Regions from separate parts of the Amycolatopsis sp. M39 genome, predicted to be linked through region 2. Evidence: riboswitches for the same ligand, from Rfam matches in the RefSeq annotation. Region 2 holds a riboswitch; the other holds the start of a gene.
What was found. Region 2 has a riboswitch for thiamine pyrophosphate ahead of A4R44_RS02405 (thiamine ABC transporter substrate binding subunit). Riboswitches for the same ligand answer to the same signal wherever they lie in the genome.
Positions count from the first base shown of each region.

Region 1 (7,691 bases), on a different contig from region 2:
CGCCAGCGTGGCGTCCGACGCCGTACCGATCCCCGCGTCCAGCACGATCGGCACCGACGCGCGCGAGACGATCAGCTCGATGTTGTGCGGGTTCCGGATCCCCAGCCCGGTACCGATCGGGGCACCGAGCGGCATCACCGCCGCGCAGCCCGCTTCCTCAAGGCGGAGGGCGAGCACCGGGTCGTCGTTGGTGTAGGCGAATACCGTGAAGCCGTCCGCCACCAGGCGTTCGGCTGCTTCGAGAGTTTCCAGCGGATCGGGCAGCAGGGTGCGGTCGTCGGCGTGCACCTCAAGTTTGACCAGGTTCGTTTCCAGCGCCTCGCGGGCCAGCTGAGCGGTGAGCACGGCCTCGGCCGCCGTCCGGCAGCCCGCGGTGTTGGGCAGCAGCTCGATGTCCAAACGCCGCAACAACTCCAGTACCCCGGAGCCGCCCTCGGCGTCAGCGCGGCGCATCGCCACGGTGGTGAGCTGGGTGCCCGCCGCCACCAGCGCTCGTTCCAGCACTTCGAGATTCGCCGCGCCACCGGTGCCGATGATCAATCGCGACGACAGCTTGTGTTCGCCGATGATCAGGTCGTCCATGCTCAACCTCCTTGAACCGCGGTCAGCACTTCGAGCTGCGCGCCCTTGGGCACGACCGCTTCTTCCCATTCGCCACGCCGCACGACCTCGCCGTTGACCGCGACGGCCACGCCGCGGCGTTCCGCTCCCAGCGCGTCGAGGACCGCGGAAACGGTGCTGTCGTCGGGGAATTCCCGCCATTCGCCGTTGACCTTGATCTCCATCAGACTCGCTCCTTCTCGACCAGACGGGAGGGCGTTGCCGCGGCGACCTCCGGCGGCGGGGCTTCGCCGGCCAGCCACGCGACCACAGCGTCCGCAGTCGCGGGTGCCATCAGCAAACCGTTGCGGTGATGCCCTGTCGCCGCGTACACGCCTTCGCTCACTTCGCCGATGTACGGCAGAGCGTCGCGGCTCGCAGCACGCAGTCCGGCGGCGACTTCCACCAGCGCGTACTCCGTGATGCCGGGCAGAATACGTTCCGCGCCTTCCAGCAGCTCACGTACGCCGCGCGCGGTGACAGCCTGATCGAAACCGGCTTCGTACTGCGTCGCGCCAAGGACCAGTTCGCCGTCTTCTCGCGGTACCAGATAGATCGGCCGTCCCTCGACCATCGCGCGCACTGTGTACGGCGGAGGCGGCAGACAGCCACGACGCGGACGCAGCCGCAGAATCTCGCCCTTCAGCGGGCGTACAGCGTGCTCCAGCAACGGATGCAGCTGACCGGTCCACGCCCCCGCGGCGAGAACCACCGGACCGGACACTTCGGAAAGACTCTGGAGCCGCTCGCGCCGGAACTCGACCCCACGCTTCGCAGCCGCGTCGCTCAGCGCCATGAGCAGTTTCCGGTTGTCCACGGCTAAATCACCCGGCACGTGCAGGCCGCTGCGCACCGCACCGACGCCCGGCGCGAGCCGCTTCGCCTCGCGACCGGTGAGCGTCTCGACGTCGCGACCGAGCGAACGCAGGTACCCGGCGAGAATGTCGAGGTGCCCGGCATCGGCGCTGTCGAACCCGACGACGATCGTGCCGTGCTCGGCCAGCCCGGGATCGGTGCCTTCGCCGGCGAGGTCGCGCGCGAAGCCAGGCCAGCGTCGCAGCGACGCTTCCCCCAGGCTGAGCACGGCTTCCTCACCCGGCCACGCCTCGGTGACCGGCGCGAGCATCCCGCCGGCCAGCCAGGACGCCCCGCCGTGCACGGGATCCGGGTCGACAACGGTGACACGCCATCCGCGAGCGGCCGCGCGCCAGGCAACGGACAGCCCGATGACGCCGCCGCCGACGACAGTGACGGTTGTGGTGGTGTTCACAGTGGAATCACGCTCCCTGCGCCGGCATGACCCGGATCAGGTTCCACGGTCGGAGCGGCAGCTCCCTCTCAGCCCGTTGTCTCGGGCTCCCGTGCGGACTCCCACACCGTAGCGCGCGGGTAACGTCACCGCCATGCCTGCCTTGACCGGAGACCAAATTCGCACCCGGCTAGCCGACGCCCGGCTGTACCTGTGCACCGACGCCCGCGCCGCGCGAGGCGACCTCGCCGAGTTCGCCGACGCCGCGCTGGCCGGCGGCGTGGACATCGTGCAACTAAGGGACAAGACCGGCGGCGCGCCGCTGGAGGCCAAGCAGGAAATCGCGGCGCTGGAGGTCCTGGCGGAGGCCTGCGTCCGGCATGGAGCGCTGCTCTCGGTAAACGACCGGGCGGATGTGGCGTTGGCCGTGGGCGCTGATGTCCTGCACCTGGGCCAGGACGACATCCCGGTCTCGCTCGCGCGGCGAGTCCTGGGCGACGACGTAGTGATCGGCCGATCCACCCATTCGGAGGAGCAAGCCGCGGCAGCCGCCGCCGAGGACGGCGTGAACTACTTCTGCACCGGCCCCTGCTGGCCCACCCCCACCAAGCCCGGCAGGTTCGCGCCCGGCCTGGATCTGGTCCGCTCGACCGCGGCGAGCAGCACCGAACGCCCCTGGTTCGCCATCGGCGGCATCGACGAAACCCGCCTGCCCGAGGTACTGGACGCAGGCGCGACCCGCATCGTCGTCGTCCGAGCGATCACCGAGGCCGAGGACCCCAAAGCCGCCGCGCAGACCCTGCGAGCCCACCTCCGGTAACAGCCCACCCAACCATCGAGGGCGCCCGGCCCCTGTCTCGAACCGTCAGCGCACTCGGGCTTCACTACTCATTCGCGTTGGACGGAACCGCGGGCGCAGTAGGCGTCTGACTCGCACTAGGCTCCCGCGAACCAGTCGACGGCTTCGTCGACGAAGACGGCGGCTGAGTCTGCTGAGTCGCCTGCGAAGACGGCGGAGCACTAGGCTCCGTAGTCGGCGAAGACGTCGGATCGTTCGATCGAGACTCCCCAGTCGGCGGCACCTGCGGCTGGCTGCTCGGCGTGTTGTCCGGATGATCGTCCTGGTGCTGGCTCGTATCCGGCTGCCGGGGAATCAACCCGGTGGAGACATTCCCCTTAGTCGTCCAGTCAAGCCCCAGCAGAACAACCAGCGCCACGACAAACGCGACCGCACTCGACGCGATGATCAACGGCCACCGCATCTTCCGAAGCTTCTCGCCCAGCCCCTCGGCCTTCTCCGGCTCAGTTGGACGCAACCGAACCGTAGGCATGTTCGCCAAGTCAGCAGCGGCCACCTGCATCGTCGCCGCATCCCCGGAAGCGGACTCCCGCACCGCCTCCACCGGCACCATTCCACCCCGGCTGCGCCGAGCGGCCGTCTCCATCGCCTTCCGCGCAGCGTCGCGAGTGCGCTGCAAGGACCGCAGGTACAACTCGCCGCCGACAGTGCTGACCACACTGGCCACCCCGGCGCCGATGACTGTTCCCGCGACCCCCAGCGTCGAACCCAGCAACGCGGCGGTGACCGCCGCGAGCGCCGCGGCGAGCACCGAGGACATGCGGAGTCTCTTCTTGTCCTCCGCGGTTTCCTTCTGCTCCTCGCTCATGATTCCGATCTGATCGTTTCCCAGCCGTCTTCCCTGCTTCTTCAACGGTTAAGTCGCCTGAGGTGCTCCCTTCGTTGCCCCGGCGTGAGGGACGCCACGTTGACTGTCCACAATGGATAGACTAAAGCTCACACTCTCCTGACATACTCATCCCATGCACCTCGTGACGATCTCCGACATCGAAACCGCGGCCGGACGGCTGAAGGGCACCGCGGTGCACACCCCGTTGCTGCGCCAGCTCTGGGTTCCCGGCGAATTCTGGGTGAAACCCGAGAGCCTGCAACCGATCGGCGCGTTCAAGATCCGCGGCGCGTACAACGCGATCGCCGCACTCACCGACGCCGAACGGGAACGCGGCGTGGTCGCGTATTCGAGCGGCAACCACGCGCAAGCGGTCGCTTACGCCGCGCGCGACTTCGGGATCACCGCGGTGATCGTGGTGCCGGACGTCACTCCGCGGCTGAAAGTCGAAGCCACCCTCCGCTGGGGCGCGGAAGTCCGCGAAGTGCCGATCGCGGAACGGGAATCGGCGGCGCTCGCCCTCGCCGAGGAACGCGGCCTCACGCTGATCCCGCCGTTCGACCACCCGGACATCATCGCCGGGCAGGGCACCGTCGGACTGGAGATCGCCCAGGACCTCCCCGACGTCGAGACCGTGCTGGTCCCGGTCAGCGGCGGCGGGTTCGCCTCCGGGGTCGGCGTCGCGATCAAGGCGAGGTGCCCGAACGCGAAGGTCTACGGCGTCGAACCGGAACTGGCCGCCGACACCGCCGCCAGCCTCGCCGCGGGCGAAATCGTGGACTGGCCCATCACCGACCGCGCCCGCACCATCGCCGACGGCCTGCGCGCGCAACCGTCCGAGCTCACGTTCGCACACCTGCGGCAGGTCCTGGACGGCGTGATCACCGTGACCGAGGACGAAATCCGCGACACCGTCCGCGCGCTCGCCCGGCAGGGCCGCCTGGTGACGGAACCCAGCGGGGCCACCGCACCGGCCGCCTACCTGCACCACGCCGACGAACTCCCCGGCGGACGCACCGTCGCGGTCGTTTCCGGCGGCAACATCGATCCGGCGACGCTGGCCGAACTGCTCGCCTGACCGAGCGCCCCGATGCCCAGGTCAAGCACCGCCGCGCGGAACGCCTCCGCGGACGGCGGCGACGGGCAAGGCGGAGCACCCAATGCGGCGTTCGGTGCGTCCCACGCACCCAATGAGGTTTTCCCGGTGGCGCGGTGAGCGGCGGTTTCGCGGCAGCAGTGCTGGTCGGGGCCGCTGCGGCGTACCGCGACGAGACGCGCCGGGCGGCTTTTCTCCCGCTGAGGTCCCCGGAGCCGCGGTGCGCGAAGCTGCCGCTGCCCCTGGTCGAGCTGGCGCGAACGTCTGCGAGACCACGCGACCCGGCCGGACGCCGCGCATCGCCACAGCTACCGAAAAACCCGAATGCGACATTCGGTGCATCCCACGCACCCAAAGCGACGCTGGGGCGCTTGAGGCCGGTCACCAGTTAACGGTCTGCCCCTGCCGGTCGGTGTAGTGCAGCCCGCCCTTGCCCGTCCAAGCCTCGATCGTGTCGGCGACTCCGGGGATGCTCTCGTCGATGGTCAGCCGCGCACCGGGCCCGCCCAGGTCCGTCTTCACCCAGCCTGGCGCCATGAGCAGGAGGGTGCGCGGGTCGGCGGCGTGCCGTGCGGCAAAGCTGCGCATGAGCTGGTTCAGCGCGGATTTGCTCGCCCGGTAGACCTCGAAGCCGCCGTTCGTGTTGTCGGTGACGCTGCCCTGGCCGGACGACATCACACCGATGGTGCCCGTCGCCGGGACCAGGTCTTGCAGGGTTTCGACGACACGCATCGGACTCAGCGCGTTAGTCACCATGACCTGGGCGAAGTCTTCGGTGGACACGTCGGCGAAGGTCGCCGAGGGGTCGGTCGTGTAGTTGGTTCCGGCGTTGACGAACAGCAGGTCGAACGCCGACCCGGCCAGCCGCTCGCGCAGCGCCGCGACCTGCTCGGGCACCGCGATGTCGACGGTCTCCACCACCAGGCCGCGCCCGGTCAGCTCGTGCAGCGCCGACGGCGTGCGCTCGGTCGCGGTGACCTGCCAGCCCCGGCTGAGGAACTCGGCGGCGAGTGCGTAGCCCAGCCCTCGCGACGCCCCGATGATCAACGCGCTCTTGCCTGCGGTCATGACTGCTCCCTTAGCTATCAATTGATAGCTAAGCTACGTCGCCGAGGAGATACCTGTCAAACGATAGGCATTGGGCTACGCTGGCCGGGTGAAAGACGAACGGCTCTTCGAGCTGGCCGACCTGATCCTCGCGGTGGCCCGGCACATCAATGCCGCCAAGGAAGCCAACGCCGAGTCGGGAACGCCGCTGGAAGGCGCGGTGATGCGGTTCGTCGACCGGCACCCCGGAACGACGGTCAACGCCGCGGCCGAGGCCACCCAGATGATCTCCAGCAACGTCAGCCGAGCCGTCCGGGGCCTGGAGCACAAGGGCCTGCTGCGCCGCGAAGCCGATCCCGACGACGCCCGCCGAGTGCGGCTCTACCCCACCGAAAAGGCGGCGGAAAACCTGCAACGGCTGCGCGCCACCTGGTCCAGCCTGCTCGACGGAACCTCACCGGCAGAGACCAGCGCCTTGATCGCCGCCCTGCGAAGCATCGAGACCCGGCTAGTCGCCCGATCCCGCGACGGCACCCCGTAGGCGAGCCAGCACCGCGTCCAACCCCTGCCGCACCGTCTCCGGCATCCCCTCAGCCCGCAGATGAGTCAGCAACTGCTCGTTGATCCCGCCCGGAGTCAGGTGCCGGGAGGTCAGCTCCGCCAGCGGCCCGCCCTCGGCCAGCGACTTCCCGACCTGCGCGAACACGTGCGTCACGTACGCCGAAGCCACCTCGGCCTCAACCCCCTGCGCGACCATCCACCCGACGATGGTCGCCAGATAGTCCAGGTGCGCGGCGAACGTCGACGTGGCCGCGCTGAACGCTTCCAAGCTCGGCTCGTCGCGAGGGACCACCACCCGGCCGACGCGCTCGAACAGCTCCCGCGCGACGGCGTCCTCCGGGTACATCGCGGTCAGGCTCTGCCGCCGCGCCGCCTGCGGCAACGGAATCGACCGCACCACCCGCGAAGCCGGCGCGACCCACTCCCGCAGCTGGTCCACTCGCACCCCGGCCACCGCGCTGAGCACCACGTGCTCCGGCCGGAACGTCAGCTCGTCCACCACTTCGCGCAGCACCGGCGGGCGCACCGCCAGCACCACGGTGCCCGCCTGATCCAGCACTTCCTGGTTGCTCGAACACACCCGCACGTCCGGATACCGCGCGGCCAGTCCCGCGCTGATCTCCCGCGAGCGCGGCGACAACACCACCGGCAGACTCCCGTCGAGCCCGGTCACGATGGCAGCGGTCAGCTCCCCGGCACCGACAAACCCCAGCACACTTCCCCCACCGAAAGATCAGCGATGCCCACCCGGATGGACGTGCGTGGGCGGCCCTTCCACCCCGCAATGCAAACAGTCCCCGGGATGCGGCGAATCGTCCGCTTCCCCGCCGCCGAGCACCCCGTTGTGAATTCCCAACGCGATCAGCCCGCCGACAATCGCCAGCACCGCGCAGATCACCAACGCCGTCTGCCACCCGGCCGTCAGCGCGGTCGGATCGCGATAAGCCGAACCAGTCAAACCCGCCACGGCGGGCAGCACCGCCACCGCCAGAAGTCCACCCGATCGGGCGATCGCGTTGTTGACCCCGGACGCGACCCCGGCGTACCGGTCCGGCGCGGCGGCCAGCACCGTCGCGGTCACCGGAGCGACCACAGTGGCCAGTCCCAGCCCGAACACCACCACCGCGGGCAGCACCGACCCGAGGTACGACGACCCCGGCCCGACCCGCGTCAGCAGCAGCATCCCGACGCCGACCACGATCGGTCCGACCACCAGCTGCGGCCGCGGCCCGATCCGCTGCGCGAGCGCCCCGGACCGGCCGGACAACAACAGCATGAGCACCGTGATCGGCAGTCCGGCCAGCCCGGCCAGCGTCGGCGAATAACCCAGCGACACCTGAAGCTGCAGAACCAGCAACATCATCACGCCGCCGAGCGCCGCGTACACCACGAAGGTCAGCGCGTTCGAGAGCGTGAATGTCCGGTCGCGGAACAGCGAAGGCGGCACCAG
Region 1 is NZ_LWSF01000004.1:623,386-631,076, forward strand. Features, by position in the region: gene A4R44_RS13485 (thiazole synthase) at 1-582, opposite strand, end outside; gene thiS (sulfur carrier protein ThiS) at 585-785, opposite strand; gene thiO (glycine oxidase ThiO) at 785-1,870, opposite strand; TPP riboswitch at 1,867-1,973, opposite strand; gene thiE (thiamine phosphate synthase) at 2,004-2,669, shown strand; gene A4R44_RS13505 (hypothetical protein) at 2,734-3,516, opposite strand; gene A4R44_RS13510 (threonine/serine dehydratase) at 3,671-4,615, shown strand; gene A4R44_RS13515 (SDR family NAD(P)-dependent oxidoreductase) at 5,015-5,701, opposite strand; gene A4R44_RS13520 (MarR family winged helix-turn-helix transcriptional regulator) at 5,790-6,221, shown strand; gene A4R44_RS13525 (NAD(P)-binding domain-containing protein) at 6,189-6,956, opposite strand; gene A4R44_RS13530 (MFS transporter) at 6,975-7,691, opposite strand, start outside.
Region 1: another riboswitch for thiamine pyrophosphate. It lies ahead of thiO (glycine oxidase ThiO); the one in region 2 lies ahead of A4R44_RS02405 (thiamine ABC transporter substrate binding subunit).

Region 2 (7,691 bases):
GCGGAGTTCCTCGGTTTGCCGCGCGGCCTCGCCGAGCTGACCGCAGTAGGTGTGCGATTGCCGGAGGCGTTCGGTCGTCCACGCGACGGCCTGGGTGCACCGGGCGTGCTCGCCGAGGCTGGCGGCCGCGGCTTGGCGGGCGGTGGTCAGATCGCGGACTGCTGCGTCCGCTTCGGCGAAGGCTTTGACCGCGCCTTCCCAGCCGTCGAACTGCTCTGGTGCCGAGCGGACTTCCTTGAGCTGACCTTTCATCCCGAGGACTTCGCCCGCGGCGCTCGCTTCGGCTTTCGACTTGGTGTGCGCGCTCCACCAGAACTTGTTCGCGAAATCCCTGCGGTGCTCCATCTTCCCGAGCATCGCCGCGACCAGGCCCCAGGCCGGCTTCCCCAGTACGTGGCTGCCCAGTTCGGTGAAGTAGTCAGCGGCGACAGCCTCTTCCTCGACTCCCTTCACCGCGCTCAGCGCCGGCATCTCCTGGGTGATGTTGGCTGCCGCGTCGTTGCTTGCAGTCGCGACGACGATTTCGAACCCGGTCAGCTCAGGCCGGAGCGCGCGAACCGGACTTGAGTAAGGGCGAACAGATTCCCGTGGTTCGGTGTAGGCGTCCGACGGAGTTCCGAGCCGGCTGAGCAACCTCGCCCGCTTGACTACGATCCCCGCGAGCACGTCCCGCAGCATCGTGGTCTTACCGGTGCCGGGCGGTCCGTTCACCGCGAACAGACCCGCATCAGGTCCGGCCATGATCCAGTCGACCGCGAATTGCTGTCCGGTGACGAGAGGGTATGCCGAAGGCCAGCGCCCGCCGGGGATGGCGGCCGGTTCGACACCGGCGAGCAGCGCACCGGGCTGCTCGCGGAGATCGACGCGGTCGGACCCGGCTGCGGAAGGCTCCTCGCTGAGGAAGGCGCGCAGCGCTTCGCCCCGGTGGCCGGCCCGGACCTCCTTCCCGAGGAGCCCGAGGTCCCCGGCGATCGAGCTGTTGAGGAAATCCTGATCGTCCGCCCTGCCCGCGTTCCGGCGGGAAATCTGGAAGCACTTCACTCGGATCCCGGTCGCGTGCAGGCTGTCCTTCAGCCCGAGGGCCGTGACCAGTTCCCGGGTGAACGCATGCAACGTCCTCGAAGTCAGTTCCACTCGCGGCTCGCGGTCTTGCTCGGTTTCGTCCGCGGCTTTCTTCGCGCCGGGCGGGGTCAGGAGCCGTTCGGCGAAGGCTCCGGCTGTCGCTCCGGCGATCCCGCCGACGACCGGCCCGACGACGGGGCCCGCAAGCGATGTCGCACCGGCCGCTACCGCGGTCTTCACCGCGGAGCCGGTCGCCTTCGCCCCGGCAGCAGCCGCTTCGTGGGCGGCTTCCTTGACCTGGCCGGCTACTGCGGCGGCCAGCTTGCCACCCGGTTTCTTCTTCGGCGAAAGCCGGTTGAGCTGTTCGGCAAAGGAACCGCTTTCGTCGTCGAAACCGTCCAGCCACTTCGGATCACGCGGTCCTGGAGACTTCAGTCTGCTGATTGCCCAGGCGCACGCGGATAATACCGGGGAATCCTCAATGAGGGTTCCCTCGGAGTCCACTGTGAAGGCGTACACCGCCGTGGTTCCGTCTTTTCGTCGTTCCTCCGGGGTGTCTTCCTTGCCGAATTGCGCGCTGAGCTCAGCGTGGACCGACGAGACGTCGTACAACGCGCCGTACACGACGAATTGCCAGGTCTTGTCGTGCGGCAACCGGGCCTGGGACAGCGGATGTCCTGCCTCCCACGGGGCTGGCTGGCCCGGCTCGACGTCGCATACGAGGTACTCGGTCTTCGCCATGGAACGAGGCGACGTCAAGTCTGGAATATTCTGCGGACCGAACATTTCCACCGTGCGCCAGAACTGCAGCAGGTGCGCAGCGCGCACATTTTCCTGCACCGGAATGGCTCCCCTCCACTGAGTGCAGCGGGACCATACTCCATGATCCGATTTCGGATCCAGGCGGTGCGTACCGCTACGATCGTCCCTCATTCAGCGAGGGGGTTTGAATGGCGAAAGAACAGTCGTCCCCGATGACACCGCCCTGGACCTATCGCGACGACGTGCTGAGCTATACCTGCTACCTGGCGGGCTTGATGGCGGACAACGCCGACCTCGGCCACGTCGAGGAAGTGCTCGCGCCGTTTCCCGGCCGGAACGTGGCCGGCGAACGATTCTGGGCTACCGGGCAGGTTGTGGTTTCGGACTTCCGTGCGGTCGGAGACGGGAGCTGGAGCGTCTCGACGCCGTTCGTGGCCGGGACGGGCGCACTGGGGGTCGGGCTCGTGGCCGGTTCGCTGGTGGGCGGGGCGATCGCGCGGTCCCGGGCACGGCAGGCGGCGGCCGCGGCCGCGGTTCCGCGCTGGGTGCCGATCGAGCAAGGCGGGCTATACCTGAGCGTGCACGGCTTCCACCTCTACACGCCGCGCGTGCTTTCGTGGCGCTGGGGGGCGATCACTGGCGCGGCGATGGTCGCTCCCGCGGTCGTGCACGTGACGGGGAACAGCAAGGACGGCCCGGTGTCCTGGCTGATCCAGTCGGAGTGGGCCGAACTGCTCTTCGTGACCTGGGCGAACGCCGAACATCCCCGGCATCCGCAGCTCGTCACCGGACAGTGGCTGCCGCCTGGCTGGGTCGAGCACGCGAGGTGGCATCGGAGAGTCCCGGCCTTGCCGCCCGGGGACGCGGTGACCTGACCCGCGCGAGGCAATTTCGGCGAAACGTCCCACTCGTGCCGATCGCTGGCCGATCAGGGCGTTCCCGAGACCGTCAGCGACAACTCGCCGCGGCGAGGTGCGAGGCGTCAGGTCCCGGTGAACCCTGCGGGCCGGCCAGGATGTGGGTGATCGGTCGTGCTCGGGCTCATCGGGATCGCCATGTGCTGGCTCATCCGGATGTTTCCGCTGCCGTGACGCTCAGCCGAGCAGGCCGAGCACGATCATCGACAGGAGGACGACAGCGGTCGAGAAAGCCGCGACCCACGTGCGCTGTGCGGCGGTGAGCTGGGCGGTTGTGCTGTTCATGGCGAGTCCTAGCGGGGCGAGTGCCGACGGTTCCGCTGGGATAGCGCCTTGATCTAGCTCACTGTTACCTCTTGTGATCAAGGTCACGTCGATTACGCGCGGTGTGCCACAGCACCCCGCCCGCGGCGGCCACCATCAGGCCGAACGAACCCATTCCCACCACGAGTGCCTGAACCATGAGGCCTCCTTTCTTCGCGTCTGTCCGGAAGACGCGCGAAGGGGCCGCTTGTGTTGCCAGGGTTGCCGACATCACACCTGGTCAGCGGGCCGCGAGGACCTCGTCGATCTGGCGGGCCAGTGCGAAATCGCGTTCGGTCAGGCCGCCGAGGTAGTGGGTGCTGAGGCGGAAGGTCAGGGTGCGCCAGCGGATGTCGATGTCGGGATGGTGGTCGGCTTCTTCGGCGAGTTCGGCCACCCGGTCCACCACCTCGATCGCCGCCGGAAAGGACAGGAGTTCGACCGTCCGCGCGATGCTGTCGTCCTCGCGCCGCCATTCCGGAACGCTGCCGAGGGCCTGCTCCACTGCCGAGTCGTTCAATAGCTGCGTCATCACTCCATGGTGTCGGCTACGCTGCGGCATTGCCACGGGAGTCCGGTACGCCGGACTGAGAGGCGGGCCGTCAACCCGCGACCGTTCGCACCTGGATCCGGATCATGCCGGCGTAGGGAGGCCGTATCGCTCTCCCTCGTCCGGCGCAGTGCAGGAGGGGAAGAATGATGTCGCGGACCGTCCGCACAGTGGCAGGCCTCGCCGGAGTCTCGATGCTCGCCAGCGCCTGCTCGCTGTCCAGCGGCGACTCGGGCGGGTCGTCCGCGAGCCAGGACCAGCAGACGCCGACCGTCACGCTGGTCACGCACGATTCGTTCGCCGCCCCGCAGGACGTGCTCGACGCCTTCCAGCGCCAGTCCGGGATCAAGCTCAAGATCCTCAAGTCCGGCGACGCCGGCGCGCTCACCAACAAGCTCGTGCTCACCAAGGGCAGTCCGATCGGCGACGTCGCGTACGGCGTCGACAACACTTTCGCCTCGCGCGCGCTCAGCGAGGGCGTCTTCCAGCCCTACACGAGCCCGGAGGCCGACCGCGGCCCGCAGCGCTACTCCGTCGACCCGCAGCACCGGCTGGCGGCGGTCGACCTCGGCGACGTCTGCGTGAACATCGATCCGGCGTACTTCGCGAGCAAGGGCCTCCCGGAGCCGAAGAGCTACGACGACCTCGCCGACCCCAAGTACAAGGACCTGACCGTCGCGGAGAGCCCGGCCACTGCGTCGCCGGGGCTGGCTTTCCTGCTCGGCACGGTCGCGAAGTACGGCGAGAACGGCTGGCAGGGCTACTGGCGGAAGCTGAAGGACAACGGCCTCAAGACCGTCAGCGGCTGGGAGGAGGCCTACACCAAGGACTTCTCCGGCTCGTCGGGCAAGGGCTCGCGGCCGATCGTCGTGTCCTACGCGTCGTCGCCGGCCGCCGAACTCGGCGAGGACGGCAAGCCGCGTACCAAGGCGCTGCTCGACACGTGCTTCCGCCAGGTCGAGTACGCGGGCGTGCTCACCAACGGCAAGCAGATCCCGCAGGCACAGAAGGTCGTCGACTTCCTGTTGTCGCAGCAGTTCCAGACGACGGTCGCGGCGAACATGTACGTCTACCCGGCGCGCCAGGGCGTCGAACTGCCCGCAGGCTGGGCCACCGCGGCTCCGCTGCCGCAGACGCCGGCGACCCTGCCCGCGGACAAGGTGCAGGCCGGCCGGGAGAAGTGGATCGGGGAATGGCGCTCGCTCATGGGCGCGTGATCCCCGCGCGCACTCTCGGGCTCACGCTGCTCGGCTTGCTGCCGGTCGCGTTCCTGGTGGTGTTCTTCGCCTGGCCGGTCGTCGCGATCGTCGGCCGGGGGTTTTCCGCGGGCGGCGTCGACACCGTGCTCGGCGACCCGCAGACGTGGCGGCTCGCCGGGTTCACGCTGGCCAGCGCGGCCGCGTCGACCGCGGTCGCGGTGCTCGCCGGGCTGCCGGTGGCGTACCTGCTGGCGCGAGTCCGGCTGCCCGGGGTCGGACTCGCGCGCACGATCGTGCTGGTCCCGTTCGTGCTGCCGACGGTCGTCGTCGGACTGGCTTTCCGGGCGATCTGGCCGGACGGGGGCGTACTGCCGCTCATCCTGGCCAACGCCTTCTTCAACGTCGCCGTCGTCGCGCGCACGGTCGCCGGACTGTGGGCGCACCTCGATCCGCGAGCGACCGAGGCAGCGCGGGCGCTCGGGGCCTCGCCGTGGCGAGCGTTCCGATCGGTGACTCTGCCCGCGCTCGGCCCGGCTGTCGCGTCCGCCGCCGCAGTGGTGTTTCTGTTCTGCGCCACCAGTTTCGGCGTGGTGCTGATTCTCGGCGGCGGGAGTTATCGGACGCTGGAGACCGAGATCTACCTCCGGACGGTCGACCTGCTGGACCTCTCCGGCGCGGCCGCGTTGTCGCTGATCCAGTTCGCCGCCGTGGTCGCCGCGCTGGTGCTCGGGGCGGTGGCGCGCCGGAAGCGGGAGAACGCGGTGAAGCTGCGGTCCGCGCAGGTCACCGCACGTCGGCCGCGCGGCGGGGAGTGGTGGACAGTCGGCGCGGCGGTCGTGGTGCTCGGTCTGCTGCTGACGCCGATCGTCTCGCTGCTCGTCGAGTCGGTATCGAGTTCGGACGGATGGAGCCTCGCCGGATACCGGGCGCTGAACACTGTCGGGCAGAACGACGCGCTGCAGGTGTCCGGCTGGATCGCAGCGCAGAATTCGCTCGCCGCGGCCACTGACGCGACGCTGCTGGCGATGGCTGTCGGACTGGTCGCCAGCGTCGTGCTGGTGGCGCTTCGCCGTTCGCCCGGCGGGCTGGCACGCGGGATGGGCGAGACCATGGACGTCGCGTTGATGCTCCCGTTGGGCGTGTCCGCGGTGACCGTCGGCTTCGGTTATCTGGTGACGCTCGACGCGTTGCCCGGCGACCTGCGCACGTCGCCGCTGCTCGTGCCGTTCGCCCAAGCGCTGGTGATCATGCCGCTGGTCGTGCGGATGATCCTGCCGGTGCTGCGCGCGGTCGACGTCCGGCTGCGCCAGGCCGCCGCGACGCTCGGCGCGAGCCCGGCGCGGGTGTGGCGGGAGATCGACTTTCCGCTGGTCGCGCGGTCGGTGGTGGCCGCGGCGGGCTTCGGGTACGTCGTCGCGCTCGGCGAGTTCGGCGCGACCAGCTTCCTCGCCCGGCCGGACGCGCCGACGCTCCCGGTGGCCGTCGCGACGCTGATCGGCAGGCCGGGGGAGCTGAACAACCAGATGGCGTACGCCTCGTGCGCCCTGCTCATGGTGGTGACTGTGGTGGCGGTGGCGCTGATCGACCGGTTCGGCTCGGTCCGCGGCCGCAGCACGGTCGGGGAGTTCTGATGGCCTTAACGGTACGGGATCTGACTGTCCACTATGGATCATTCGCCGCGGTCCGCGACGCGAAGCTGGACATCGCCGACGGCGAGGTGCTCGCGTTGCTCGGCCCGTCCGGTTCGGGCAAGTCGACGTTGCTGCGGGCGATCACCGGACTGGAGCCGGTGTCGTCCGGTTCGGTGTCGTGGGACGGTACTGATCTCGCCGCGGTGCCGGTGCACAAGCGCGAGTTCGGTCTGGTGTTCCAGGACGGACAGCTGTTTCCGCACCGCGATGTCGCGGCGAACATCGCGTTCGGCCTGCGGATGCACGGCGTGCCTCGCGAGCGGCACGCGGCACGCGTCGAGGAGCTGCTGAAGCTGGTCGGGCTGGAAGGCTACGAACGGCGACGGGTGACCGAGCTGTCCGGCGGGCAGGCGCAGCGGGTCGCGTTGGCTCGCGCGCTGGCGCCGGAACCGCGCTTGCTGCTGCTGGACGAGCCGCTGTCCGGATTGGACGCCGGCCTGCGCGAGCAGTTGGCGATCGACCTGGCGGATCTGTTGCGGCGCAGCAAAATCACCGCGCTGCTGGTGACGCACGATCAGGAGGAAGCGTTCACCCTCGCCGATCGCGTGGCCGTGCTCGACGCCGGGGAAATCCGGCAGGAGGGCGCGGTCCGGTCGGTGTGGAACAAGCCGGTCGACGACGAAGTGGCGCGATTCCTTGGGGTCACTACGTTCCTGGACGGCACCGCGACCGAAGGGGTGGTGCGGACCAAGCTGGGCACCGTCGAGCTGCAAGGGCTCGACGACGGCCCGGTAAGGCTCGGACTGCGCCCGCATGGCTTGAAAGTGTCCGCCGAAGGCGTGCCCGGCGAAGTGACCGCCGCGGTGCACCGGCGGGAGCACCTGCGGCTGGTCGTCCGGTGCGGCGAGTCCACTGTGGACGCGATCGCTCCGGCGGGGGCGGACTTCCGGGCGGGCGATCCCGTCCGGCTCCAGCCGGATCCGGACGGGATCGCCGTGGTGGGCTGAACCCCCAGGTCAGCCGTCCCGGGTGGCGAGACGCGCGTACGCGAGCGAAAGTCCCACCACGATGTAGCAGACCGCGCGGATCGCGCCGTCGCCGAACCTGGTCAGCATCATCGGATCCTGGAGGACGGCGGCCGGGGCCAGCGTCCAGTCCTGCGTGAGCAGGAACGGATGCAGCCACTTCAGCGAGGTCAGGAAGCCGAGGATGGTGAAGACGATGTTCATCGCCAGCACCGAGGCGACCACGAGCATCGGGTGCTCGG
Region 2 is NZ_LWSF01000001.1:495,764-503,454, forward strand. Features, by position in the region: gene A4R44_RS02390 (DEAD/DEAH box helicase) at 1-1,803, opposite strand, end outside; gene A4R44_RS02395 (hypothetical protein) at 2,013-2,699, shown strand; gene A4R44_RS02400 (4a-hydroxytetrahydrobiopterin dehydratase) at 3,286-3,576, opposite strand; TPP riboswitch at 3,601-3,712, shown strand; gene A4R44_RS02405 (thiamine ABC transporter substrate binding subunit) at 3,744-4,811, shown strand; gene A4R44_RS02410 (iron ABC transporter permease) at 4,787-6,424, shown strand; gene A4R44_RS02415 (ABC transporter ATP-binding protein) at 6,424-7,431, shown strand; gene A4R44_RS02420 (ABC transporter permease) at 7,441-7,691, opposite strand, start outside.